Nitrobacter winogradskyi Nb-255: one gene and its partner. The protein of the gene in region 2 binds, or shares a complex with, the protein of the main gene of each other region. Links are inferred from orthologs where the notes say so. Each region holds a gene or a part of one and is shown on either strand. Other genes may lie near its edges. The genes, in order: sdhA and NWI_RS07880.

Region 1 (6,390 bases), 1.4 Mb from region 2 along the record:
GCGGGTCACGGCGGATTCGTTGCAGCATCCGTCCGTCGCGATCGTTGACGGTGATGATCTGCGTGCCGTCCTGCCGCACCACAATGTTACGGGTGTCGTTACCGACGCGCTCCTGCCGGATATCCCGCGCCCCGCGGCGGAATCGATCACTTTCGTTGTGCCGGATGAATGACTGTCCGCTCGGATCACGCACGATCACGCGACCCGGTTCGGTGATGATGGTGCGGCCACCCTGCTGCGTCTCCTGCCGCCTGGAACGAAAATCCTCGATGCGGCGGGGTCCCTGTGGCGCGGCGCCGGGCGCCACGACCTTGTCGGCGACCGGGGGTGGCGGCGGCAGGGGAGCCGTGACGGTCGGCGGCGCCTGGGGGGCACGAGGCGCGCCTGCCGGCCTTGCGGTCCGGCTGGCGGGGGTGGGAGGCTCAGATCCGGCCTTGGTTCCATTCGGATTGGGGGAGGGGCTTGCGGCCGGAGCGGCCACGGGCGGGTTCGCCGGCGCGGGTTTTGGAGCGTCGGACGGCGATCCGGCCGCCGGGGTTGTCTTCGGCGCAGGCGCTGCGCCCTTCTGGCGCTCGCCGGGACCACCGGGTTCACCACGGTTGCGCTCGAATCTGCCACGGCCTTGCTCGTCGCGACGCATTGCATTCGGCTCCGCGCCGGCTGGGGGCGTCGTGGGTCGCGTGGCTTGTGGCGGCGCGATCGGAGCAGACGTCGCAGGAGCGGGTTTCATCGCAGCCGGCGGCGTGCCCTTTGGTGGAGACGGCGGGGCGACGGCTGACGGCGCGGGCGGTTTCGGGGCAGCCGGCGGCGTGGCTGGCTGAGGCGATGGTGCGGCTCTAGGCGTCTCTGGAGCAGCGGGAGGTGTTGCTCGCTGTGGCGATGCTGTCGGCCGCGAAGGCGGGGCCGCCGGGGGTATGGCGGGTCGCGGCGGAGCGGCCGTCGGAGGTTTCGGCGCCTTGGGGCGCGCATGAGGAGGCGCCGCCGCGGGCTGGCTGGCTGCCGGACGATCGGGTGCGGCTTTCGGCGGTCCCTTCCGCTTGTCCTTGTCGCCGTTCTCGCCCGAGGGCGTTGCCTGCGCGAACTGGACCGGCCCGGATTGCGCCTGTGAAGGCGTCACCGTCAGCGACGAGAGAGTGAGAGCCGACGTGGCGAGCAGGAGCAGGCGAAAATGCGTCATGGCTATTTCTTCCAAGAGAGATTTCGGCAGCAGGACCAGCCTGCCGTCAGTGAGCGGGGAACCGATCAATCGATAGCGATAAGGCTGGAGTGTGGCGGTGATCCGTTTTCGCGCGAGCGGATCAGACATGCGGCATTCGTCGCCTGTCATTCACCGATCCGGATTGCACCGACCTGGATTGCCCCGACCTGGATGGCTCGCGCCGTTGCATTACGCTTGGTGACGCATATGCATCGTGGCGGGAGGCTGCGCGGGCGGTGTCGGAGGAGCCTGTGGCGGCAGCTCATCGGGCATCTGGCCGGGTAATTCCCGCGGAGGGACGGGCGCATCCGGTTCGTGTGCTGGCGGCGGAATGTCGGGACCAGGCTGGGGGCTTCCTGGCGGGTCTTCGCGAGGCGGCTCCGTCGGACGGCCAGGCTCCGCGGGCGGCACTTCGGTCGGTTCATCCCCCATCAGGCTTCTCCATTCGGCGTTTCCAGATGACAGGTCTCGCCCGCAACCTCGGACGATTTGCTCCGGACCTGAAACGCTGGAAGCATGATCCCGAAAAGTGGAAACGGTTTTCGGAAAAGATCATGCTCAAACAAAAGATAAGCGACGAGCCTGGTTCAACGCGTTTTCTTCACGCGAACAGGCCATCCGCTTCGTTCGAAACGCTATAACGGGTTCGGGGCTGTGATGTTCCGGAGCTGCTGTTCGAGACGATGACGGCACGCCTTCGGCTGCCGACATCGGCGCCGGCTGCCGCGCGCGCAGGATAGTCGCGTCAGCTGTGCCCCGTCATTGCACGGGAGTCAGACCTGGCGCTCGACCAGCTTCAGCTTCAGCGTGGCGATGGCTTCCGCTGGATTCAGACTCTTCGGACAAGCCTTGGTGCAATTGAGGATGGTGTGGCAGCGATAGAGCCGGAACGGATCCTCGAGATAGTCAAGACGCTCGCCGGTGGCCTCGTCGCGTGAGTCGGTGACCCAGCGCGCCGCTTGCAGCAGGGCGGCGGGGCCGAGGAAGCGATCGCTGTTCCACCAGTAGCTCGGGCATGCCGTCGAACAGCAGGCGCACAGGATACATTCGTAGAGGCCGTCGAGCTTTTCGCGATCCTCGCGGCTTTGCCGCCACTCCTTCTGCGGAGTCGGCGTCGCGGTCTTCAGCCACGGCTCGATCGAGGCATACTGCGCGTAGAAATTTGTCAGGTCGGGAACGAGATCCTTCACGACCGGCTGGTGCGGCAGCGGATTGACCTTCACCGCGTCGCCGGGAATGTCGTGAAGCGATTGGGTGCAGGCCAGCGTATTCTGGCCGTTGATGTTCATGGCGCAGGAACCGCATACACCCTCGCGGCAGGAGCGGCGGAAGGTCAGCGTCGGGTCGATATGATCCTTGATCCAGATCAGGCCATCGAGCACCCTGGGGCCGCACTCGTGGAGATCGACATGGAAGGTGTCGACCCTTGGATTCTCGTCGTCGTCCGGATTCCAGCGATAGACCTTGAATTCGCGGGTTTCGGTCGCGCTTCCCGGCTTCGGCCAGGTTTTGCCTTCGGTCACCTTTGACTTTCTCGGAAGCGCGAACTTAACCATCGGTGCGTCCTTGCTGTATGTCCGTCATTGCGGGTCTCATCCGGCGATCCATCTACTCGCATCCATCTACTCGCGAAGGATGCGCGGATCATGGTCGCGCATGACGTTATTATAGCGTTTTCGAGCGAAGTGGATACCGGTTCGCGTGAAGAAAACGCGTTAAATCAAGATCATAGAGCCTCGCCTCTGATCCCGACAGAAGCGATAAGGCTCTGGCTTCGGATCAATATACCCGCGCCTTCGGCGGGATCGACTGAACGTCGTTTGTCATCGTGTAGTCGTGTACCGGGCGGTAGTCGATCGTGGTGACGCCGCGATCGCTGAGCCGCGCCAGCGTGTGTTTCATCCAGTTCTGATCGTCGCGTTGCGGGTAGTCCTCGCGCGCATGGGCGCCGCGGCTCTCGGTGCGGTTGGCGGCGCAATCCATCGTCACCACCGCCTGGGAGATGAGATTGTCATACTCCATCGTCTCCATCAGGTCCGTGTTCCATACCAGCGAGCGATCGAACACGGCGAGGTCGGAAATTCCTTCGTGGACCTGGTGAATCAGTTTCTGGCCTTCAGCCAGGGTATCCTGGGTGCGAAAGACGGCGCAGTTGGCCTGCATCACGCGTTGCATGTTCTCGCGCAGCCTGGCGGTCGGCGTGCCGCCTGCGGCGTAACGAAATTTGTCGAGGCGTCCGAGCGCCATGTCGCTGGAGTTCGCGGGGAGATCGGGCTGCTCGGCGTTGGCGGTGAGCTTTTCGGCGCAGCGCCGGGCGGCGGCCCGACCGAACACCACGAGATCGATCAGCGAGTTGGAGCCAAGGCGGTTGGCGCCGTGCACGGAGACACAGGCGGCTTCGCCGACCGCCATCAGGCCCGGCACGACCGCGTTGTCATTGCCGTCCTTTTTGGTGACCACCTCGCCGTGGAAGTTGGTGGGGATGCCGCCCATGTTGTAGTGCGCTGTCGGCAGGATCGGGATCGGCTCGCGGGTGACGTCGACGCCGGCGAAGATCTTCACCGTTTCCGAAATGCCCGGCAGCCGTTCGTGAAGCACTTTCGGGTCGAGATGGTCGAGGTGCAGGAAGATGTGGTCTTTCTTCTTGCCGACGCCGCGGCCTTCGCGGATTTCGATCGTCATCGCCCGCGAGACGACGTCGCGCGAGGCGAGGTCCTTGGCGGACGGCGCGTAGCGCTCCATGAAGCGCTCGCCCTCGGCGTTGACCAGATAGCCGCCTTCACCGCGCGCGCCTTCAGTGACGAGGCAGCCCGAACCGTAGATGCCGGTCGGATGAAATTGGACGAACTCCATGTCTTGTAACGGCAGGCCGGCGCGCAACGCCATGCCGCCGCCGTCTCCGGTGCAGATATGCGCCGAGGTGCAGGAGGCATAAACGCGCCCGTAGCCGCCGGTTGCGAGAATGGTGGTCTGGGCGCGGAAGCGGTGCAGCGTGCCGTCGTCGAGCTTCAGCGCGATCACGCCGCGGCAGGCGCCCTGATCGTCCATGATCAGGTCGATGGCGAAGAACTCGATGAAGAATTCGGCGGCGCGGCGCAGCGCCTGACCGTACATCGTATGCAGCATGGCGTGACCGGTGCGGTCGGCGGCGGCGCAGGTTCGCTGGGCCTGGCTCTTGCCGTAATCGATCGTCATGCCACCGAACGGGCGCTGGTAGATCCTGCCGTCTTCAGTGCGGGAGAACGGAACGCCCCAGTGCTCGAGTTCGTAGACCGCCTCCGGTGCGTTACGCACCATGTATTCGATGCAATCCTGATCGCCGAGCCAGTCCGATCCCTTGACGGTATCGTACATATGCCAGCGCCAGTCATCCTTGTGCATGTTGCCGAGCGAGGCGGAAATGCCGCCCTGCGCCGCCACGGTGTGTGAGCGGGTGGGAAAAACCTTGGTGATGCAGGCGGTGCGCAGGCCGGCCTCGCCGCAACCCACGACGGCCCGCAGTCCGGCTCCGCCGGCGCCGACGACGACAACGTCATAGGTATGATCTTCGATGGGATAGGCCTTGCCGTTGACGGCCGCCGCCGCGTTGCCGTTTCCGGCCATGAACTAAACTCCGGATGACAATTTGAAGATGGCGTAAGCGGCGGTCAGCGCCAGGGTCACGGAGAAAAAGTTGTTCGCCATGATCGACGCCAGTTTTAGCTTTCCGTCGTGCACGTAGTCCTCAATGATCACCTGCATCCCGATCTTCATATGCCAGATGCTGGCGACCACGAACAGCAGCATGATGATGGCGATCGGCGGCGAGCCGAGAATCTGCGCCGCGCCCGCCTGGTTGCGGCCGAGCAGGATCATCATCACCACGACCATCGGTACGATGAGCAGGATCATGGCGACCGAGGTGAGTCTCTGGCGCCAGAAATCCGTCGTGCCGGAATGGGCCGAGCCATGGTTGCGAACCCGCCCCAGCGGGGTCCGCATGGACTTCGCGCCGGATGGCGGCGTTGCGGTCATCGTCCTCCGCCTCCGATCGCATAGGCGGCGATCCAGAGCAGCGCCGTGAGCAGAATGCCGCCGATCAGCGTCGCCCTGGTCAGCCACTCACGCTCGGTCGGCTGGAATCCGTAGCCGAGATCCCAGACGAGGTGGCGAACGCCGCCGAGCATGTGATGCATCAGCGCCCACGTGTACCCGAACGCGATCAGCCGTCCGGCCCAGCTCGACGTGAAGGACTGGACCGCGGCGTACGCGCCGGGCCCGGATGACACGGCCATCAGCCACCAGACCAGCAACAGGGTTCCGAAATAGAGCGCCACGCCGGTCGCGCGGTGGACGATGGACAGCGTCATCGTCAGGGTCCAGCGGTAAATCTGCAGGTGCGGCGAAAGCGGTCGTTCGATCCTGACGGTCATCATGGCTTCGCTGGTTGCGGGCACGCGACGCAAGCCCTGTTGGGGATCCGCGACAAGCAATTCTGCTCATATACTTATGGAGTTGAGCCAGCCTGTGCAACGTTCAATATCGCTGTTGACGGATAGCCGCTGGGAACACCGCCTTCACAGTTTCTTAACATCATGCGGCAGGAAGCCGCCGGGGACCTTCGATCCGTACAGGCCGGCATAGGTATGGCGCAAAATATTCTTCTGCACCTTGCCCATGGCGTTACGAGGCAGTTCGTCGACAAAGATGATTCGCTTCGGTATTTTGAACTTCGCCAATCGCCCATCCAGCGCTTTCAGCATTTGTTCTTCGGTCATGTCTCCATTCTTGCCGCGGACCACGACCGCCGTCACGCCCTCGCCGAAATCCGGATGAGGGACGCCGATGACCGCGCTCTCGGCCACGCCCGCGAGCGCGTCGATTTCGCTTTCGACCTCCTTCGGATAGACATTGAGGCCTCCTGTTATCACGAGGTCCGTGCCGCGGCCGAGAATGTGCACGTAATCCCGGTGATCGATCTTGCCGATGTCGCCCGTGATGAAGAAGCCGTCGTCGCGAAATTCGGTCCTGGTCTTCTCGGGCATCCGCCAGTAGCCCTTGAACACGTTCGGGCCCCTGACCTCGATCATGCCGACGCTTTCGCGCGGCAGCTCCTTTCCGCTCTCCCGGTCGGTGACGCGGACCGAGACCCCACGCAACGCAGGGCCCACGGCACCGGGAACGCGATCGCCGTCATAAGGATTTGACGTGTT
Region 2 (6,421 bases):
GGTGCCAAGCGCGAATGTCGCTGCCCGGCTTCCCTCTCAGGAGGAGCATATTTCCGTATTCCTGCCCTGCGCGCCCAACCCGACCACGGGCTTCTTCTTCTACGTGCCCAAAAACAGGGTCGTCGAGATCGACATGAGCACGGAGGAGGCGGCGACCTTGATTATGTCGGCCGGCGTGGTTCAGCCGAACTCCGATTCGCAGAAGAAGCTCGCGGCCCTCGCGGAAATGGCCCAGGCGGCGCGGGTCGCGAATGCCTCCAACCTCGCGTCGACAACGGCTGCGAAGGTTGACTGATGCCTGGAGCCCTTGCGCCTGACAGGGTGAGGAGCACAGGGTGAGGAGCGGAGGCTGTCCAGACCTCGACCTGTAGCGTTTTCTTCACGCGAATAGGTCTTTCATGCTCGGGGGCCAGCCCGGAGACATGCCTCGCTTTTAACCCGCGCCGAGCAGGGGCAGGGCTTCGTCGCGCTCAAACAGATACAGCAGGCATCGCAAGGCTTCGCCGTGCGAGCCCGTGAGATTCGGATTCTGCTTCAGAATGCGCAGGGCTTCGTCGCGGGCCAGCGTGATGAGTTGCGCATGGACATCCGAGCGCGCGACGCGATAGCCGGGCAGGCCGCTTTGACGCGTGCCGAGCACATCGCCTTCGCCGCGCAGCCTCAGGTCTTCTTCGGCAATGCGGAATCCGTCCGTGGTCTCCCGGATCACCCGCAGCCGGGCGGCTGACATCTCGCCCAAAGGCTCCCGGTAAAGCAGCAGGCACGTGGAGGGCTCCGAACCACGACCGATCCGGCCTCGTAACTGATGGAGTTGCGCCAGACCGAAGCGTTCGGCGTTCTCGATCACCATGATCGTCGCCGCCGGAACGTCGACGCCGACCTCGACGACGGTTGTCGCGACCAGCAGATTGATTTCGCCGGCCGCGAATTGCGCCATCACGCGATCCTTTTCGGGGCCGCGCATCTTGCCGTGAACAAGGCCGACCCTGTCGCCGAAGCGAGCCTTGAGGCTTTGGTAGCGCTGCTCGGCATCGCTCAGGTCGACGGCGTCGGATTCCTCAACCAGCGGACAGATCCAGTAAGCCAGCTTTCCCGCCTTCACGGCGCGGCCAACGGCGTCGATGACCTCGGTCAACCGGCCGTCGGAAACGGCGCGGGTATCGATCGGCTGCCGGCCCGCGGGCTTGTCGCGCAATTCGGAGACATCCATGTCGCCGAAATAGGTCAGCACCAGCGTGCGCGGGATCGGCGTCGCGCTCAGCACCAGGACATCGACAGCTTCACCCTTCGTCGTCAGCGCGAGGCGCTCGCGCACGCCGAAACGGTGCTGCTCATCCACCACCGCGAGCGCCAGCGATTTGAACGTGACCTCATCCTGGATCAACGCATGGGTGCCTACAAGCAGGTCAATGTCGCCTTCGGCGAGGCGCGCCGTGATCTCGCGCCGTTCCCTGCCTTTCTCGCGGCCGGTCAGAATCGCAACCCGCAGGCCGGCCCGTTCGGCCAGCGGCGCGATGGTCTTGATATGCTGGCGAGCAAGAACCTCGGTCGGCGCCATCAAGGCCGTCTGCTTGCCGGATTCGGCCACCGCGCAGGCGGCCAGCAGCGCGACCACGGTCTTGCCCGAGCCGACATCGCCCTGAAGCAGCCGCAGCATCCTCACCGGCTGCCGCAGGTCTTCGATGATCGCCGCGACGGCTTGCTGTTGGGATGCGGTGAGGGCGTAGGGGAGCGCATCGATAATCCTGTTGCGCAGGTGTCCGTCGCCCGCGTGCCGGTTTCCAGCCGGGCGGCGAAGCCGCGCGCGCACCAGCGTTAGCGCAAGCTGGCCGGCCAGCAGTTCGTCGAAGGCGAGGCGTGACCAGAACGGGCCTTCCGGCAGCGTATCAGTCAACTCCAGGGGGACGTGGACCCGGCGGAGCGCCTGAGCCAGCGGCGGAAAGCCACAGCGACGTAAAATCTTCGGATCGGTCCATTCGGGCAACACGGGCAGATTCTGCAATGCCTGCGCGATCGCGCGGCGCAACGCCCCCGGCGCCAGACCCTGGGTGAGGGGATAGACGGGATCGATGCCGGAAAGCTCCGCCAGCCCGGCTTCATCGACAACCCGGTCGGGATGCACGATCTGCAGCGTGCCGTCGAACATCTGCACCGTGCCGGACACATAACGCTTGCTGCCTGCGGGAAGCAGTTTTTCGACATAGCTCGGCTGAGCGCGGAAGTAGGTCAGGACGACGCTTCCGGTTTCGTCGCTGGCATAGACGAGATGCGGCGCGCGCGAGCGTCCGGGCGGCGCCGGGCGATGCCGGTCGACGCTCACCTCCAGCGTCACGATCGTGCCGGGGACGGCGTCACGGATTTTGGGTCGCGCCCTGCGATCGACGACGCTTGCAGGCAGGTGAAACAGCAGATCAACCAGCCGCGGCGTTTCATCGCGCGCGAGCAGGTGCCGGAACAGCCTGTCCTGCTTCGGTCCGACGCCGGACAGGCTGGTCACCGGTACAAAGAGCGGATTGAGCAGCGCGGGACGCATCTCAGGACTCGGGCGGAATGATCTGGACCAACTGCAAGCCTTGAATGCAAATCTCTGATTGCGCAATGCGCGAAACGGATGCTGACATCCATTATTCCGGAGGCTATATGGTGCCGGCCCGGCTCGTCCGGGCTTTTGGCGTTTGCCTGGAATAGACGAATGACGGGATCGACACGATCGAGCGAGGGCATGGATGACCGCCGCAAACGGCTGCTGTATCGCTGCTGGCATCGCGGGATGCGCGAGATGGACCTGATCCTCGGCCGGTTCGTCGATGAGGAGATCGGTTCATTGACCGAAGCGGAGTTAAAAGATCTCGAAAACCTGATCGAGGTTCCGGACCCGGACCTTTACGCCGCGCTGAGCGACGGCGCTCCGCTGGCCTCCGAATACCGGACCGCGCTGTTCGATCGCATCAAGTCGTTTCGGCGGGGACAGGGCGCATGAAAGCTTTTTCAAGGTCGCCTGCGGAATCGCTGTCACCGGGTCGTCCGCTGACGCTCGCGAATGTCGCGGAGGGCGCCGAGGGACTCGTCGTCTCTGACCTCGCGCGAGCCATCAAGGCCAACGCTACGCGGCGAGCCGCGGCGGTCAGCCTGACGGTGGTCTGCCGTGACGGTCCGCGGATGCAGCAACTGGCGCGGGCGCTCGAATTTTTCGCGTCGGACATTTCCGTGATGCAATTCCCGGCCTGGGATTGCCAGCCCTATGATCGGGTCTCGCCGCATGGAGGCGTGCTTGCGCAGCGCCTGACGACGCTGGCGCGCCTGTCTCGTCTAACCGGCAGCGAGACGCCTCTGATCATCCTCACAACGGTCAACGCGATCCTGCAACGCGTGCCCGCGCGCGAAATCGTCGCGTCTCAAGCCCTGTCGGTCGCACCCGGCAATGTGGTTCCGATGGATTCCATCGCCGCATGGCTCGAGCACAACGGCTACAATCGCTCTTCAACGGTCCGCGAACCCGGCGAATACGCCGTTCGCGGCGGCATCCTCGACCTGTTTCCGTCGAATCTCGATCATCCCGTGCGATTCGATTTCTTCGGCGACTCGCTGGAGTCGATCCGGTCATTCGATCCGGAAACCCAGCGCACGCTGTTTGACGTACGCTCGCTCGATCTGGTGCCGATCTCCGAATTCCAGTTCGTCACCGAAACCATCCGGCGTTTCCGGATGGGATACGTCGCGACTTTCGGCGCACCGGAACGCGATGACCTGTTGTATGAAGCTGTCAGCGAAGGGCGGCGGTATCCGGGCATGGAGCACTGGCTGCCGCTGTTTCACGAACGCATGGACACGCTGTTCGACTATCTTGACGGCGCATCCATCGTCATCGAGCCGCAGGGAGAAGACGCCGCGAGCGAGCGCTTCAAGCAGATCGCCGATTACCATGAAGCGCGCCGCGAGCCCCTTGAGCAAGCCGGCGGCGGCGTGCCCTACAAGCCGCTTCCGCCCGACCGTCTTTATCTGACGCCGGATGAGTGGGCAAAGCGCCTCAATGAAGCAGCTTTGGTGCGGTTGACGCCATTCGCGATGCCGGACGAATCCGTCAATATCATCGATGCCGGCGCACGGCAGGGGCGGAATTTCGCGCCCGAACGGGCTGACACCACTCTCAACGTTTTCGAGTCCGTCGGATCCCACATACAGGCGTTGCAGGCCGCGCGAAAGAAAGTCGTCGTGACGTTGTGGAGCGAGGGTTCGCGCGACCGCATGGCGAGCATGCTGAAAGATCACGGACTGCTCAACCTGACGAGCATCAATACCTGGCGTACCGTTCACGCAACGCCCCGCAATGAGGTCATGCTGGGCGTTGTCGGGATAGAATCCGGATTTGAAACTGAATCTGTCGCGGTCATCAGCGAACAGGACATCCTGGGCGATCGCCTGGTGCGGCCACCCAAGGCCAGCCGCAAACTCGAAAACTTCATCTCGGAAGTCACCAGCCTTGCGGCGGGCGATCTCGTTGTTCACGTCGAGCACGGCATCGGGCGTTTTGTCGGCTTGCAGACGCTTGAAGTAGGTGGCGCGCCGCACGATTGTCTGGAACTGCGTTACGCCAACGAGACCAAGCTGTTCCTGCCGGTCGAGAATATTGAACTGCTATCGCGCTATGGCTCCGATCAAGCCAATGTCGAACTGGACCGGCTCGGAGGCGGGGGCTGGCAGGCTCGCAAGGCCAAGCTGAAAAGTCGCATTCGCGAGATCGCAGGCGAGTTGATCAGGATCGCCGCGGAGCGGCATTTGCGTGAGGCGCCGAAGCTGCCGGTGCAGTCGGGCCTGTACGACGAGTTCTGCGCGCGCTTTCCCTACGAGGAAACCGAGGACCAGCTCGGCGCGATCCAGGCTTCGCTGGAGGATCTCGAAAGCGGCAAGCCGATGGATCGGCTGGTGTGCGGTGACGTCGGATTCGGCAAAACCGAAGTGGCCCTGCGGGCGGCATTCGCCGTCGCGCTGGATGGCAAGCAGGTCGCGGTCGTCGTGCCGACAACGCTGCTTGCGCGTCAGCACGCGAAAACGTTCACCGAGCGGTTTCGTGGTTTTCCGGTCAATGTCGCGCAGGCCTCGCGACTGGTGTCGCCGAAGGAGCTGGCCAAGGTCAAGAAGGGGATCGCCGACGGCTCGGTGGATATCGTCGTCGGCACACATGCCTTGCTCGGCAAATCCATCAAGTTCAGGGACCTCGGACTTCTGGTGGTCGACGAAGAGCAGCATTTCGGCGTCAGCCACAAGGAGCGGCTGAAGCAACTGCGGGCGCATGTCCACGTACTGACGCTGAGCGCAACTCCGATTCCGCGCACGCTGCAACTGGCCCTGACCGGCGTGCGCGATCTATCGATCATCGCCTCGCCGCCGGTCGATCGCTTGGCCGTTCGTACCTTCGTGGCGCCCCACGATCCCCTGATGATCCGGGAGGCGCTCCTGCGCGAACGCTACCGTGGTGGCCAGGCCTTCTATGTCGTGCCGCGCGTAAGCGATCTGGCCGAGGTCAAGGATTTCCTCGACAAGCACGTACCGGAGATGAAGGTCGCCGTCGCGCACGGCCAGATGCCGCCGACGGTAATCGAGGACATCATCTCGGCCTTCTATGACGGCAAGTACGATGTCCTGCTCTCGACAACCATCGTGGAGTCCGGGCTCGATATCCCGACCGCCAACACTCTCATCGTGCATCGCTCGGATATGTTCGGGCTGGCGCAGCTTTATCAGTTGCGCGGCCGGGTCGGGCGTTCGAAGCTGCGCGCCTATGCGCTGTTCACGCTGCCGTCGAAACACAAGATCACGGCGCAGGCCGAACGCCGGCTCAAGGTTCTGCAGTCGCTCGAAACCCTGGGGGCGGGATTCCAGCTTGCGTCGCATGATCTCGACATTCGCGGCGCGGGCAATCTGCTCGGCGAGGAGCAGTCGGGCCACATCAAGGAAGTTGGTTTCGAACTCTATCAGTCGATGCTGGAGGAGGCGATCGAGAATCTCAAGACCGGCGTGACGGAGATTGCCGACGATCGCTGGTCCCCGCAGATCACCATCGGGATGCCGGTATTGATCCCCGAGGATTACATTGCCGATCTGGCGGTTCGGCTATCGTTGTATCGCCGGCTTGCCGACCTCGATACCGATGATGAAATCGACAGCTTTGCCGCGGAGCTGCGCGACCGCTTCGGTAAATTGCCGGACGAAGTCCGATATCTGTTCAAGGTCGCGGCCATCAAGGCCTATTGCCGCCGCGCCAATGTCGAGAAGGTGGATGCGGGACCGAAGGGTGCGGTCATTTCCTTCCGCGACAACAAGTTCGCGCAACCCGATCGGCTGGTGTATTTCATCCGCCAGCATGGACAGGCGGCGAAGGTCCGTCCCGACATGAAAGTGGTGTTCTTACAGAACTGGGAAA

The links.
Region 1: the proteins of NWI_RS07880 (region 2) and sdhA are in contact, whole or in part, in a crystal structure (PDB 6C12), measured with the Escherichia coli proteins. The link is inferred for Nitrobacter winogradskyi Nb-255 from one-to-one orthologs.

The regions. Positions count from the first base shown.
Region 1 is NC_007406.1:3,034,836-3,041,225, reverse strand. Bases 2,390-5,310 are described here. They hold sdhA (succinate dehydrogenase flavoprotein subunit), read right to left. Parts: upstream 4,802-5,310; coding sequence 2,978-4,801; downstream 2,390-2,977. Other genes in these bases: sdhC (succinate dehydrogenase, cytochrome b556 subunit), read right to left, coding at 5,209-5,310; sdhD (succinate dehydrogenase, hydrophobic membrane anchor protein), read right to left, coding at 4,805-5,179; NWI_RS14540 (succinate dehydrogenase iron-sulfur subunit), read right to left, coding at 2,390-2,754. In the rest of the region: NWI_RS18045 (OmpA family protein), read right to left, coding at 1-1,177; more of NWI_RS14540, read right to left, coding at 1,972-2,389; more of sdhC, read right to left, coding at 5,311-5,610; NWI_RS14520 (malonate--CoA ligase), read right to left, coding at 5,755-6,390. UniProt on the Escherichia coli protein: Two distinct, membrane-bound, FAD-containing enzymes are responsible for the catalysis of fumarate and succinate interconversion; the fumarate reductase is used in anaerobic growth, and the succinate dehydrogenase is used in aerobic growth.
Region 2 is NC_007406.1:1,643,265-1,649,685, reverse strand. What follows is about bases 1,385-4,336. They hold NWI_RS07880 (succinate dehydrogenase assembly factor 2), read left to right. Parts: upstream 1,385-2,692; coding sequence 2,693-2,980; downstream 2,981-4,336. Other genes in these bases: mfd (transcription-repair coupling factor), read left to right, coding at 2,977-4,336; recG (ATP-dependent DNA helicase RecG), read right to left, coding at 1,385-2,533. Outside these bases: NWI_RS07890 (DUF502 domain-containing protein), read left to right, coding at 1-295; more of recG, read right to left, coding at 434-1,384; more of mfd, read left to right, coding at 4,337-6,421. UniProt on the Escherichia coli protein: An FAD assembly protein, which accelerates covalent attachment of the cofactor into other proteins.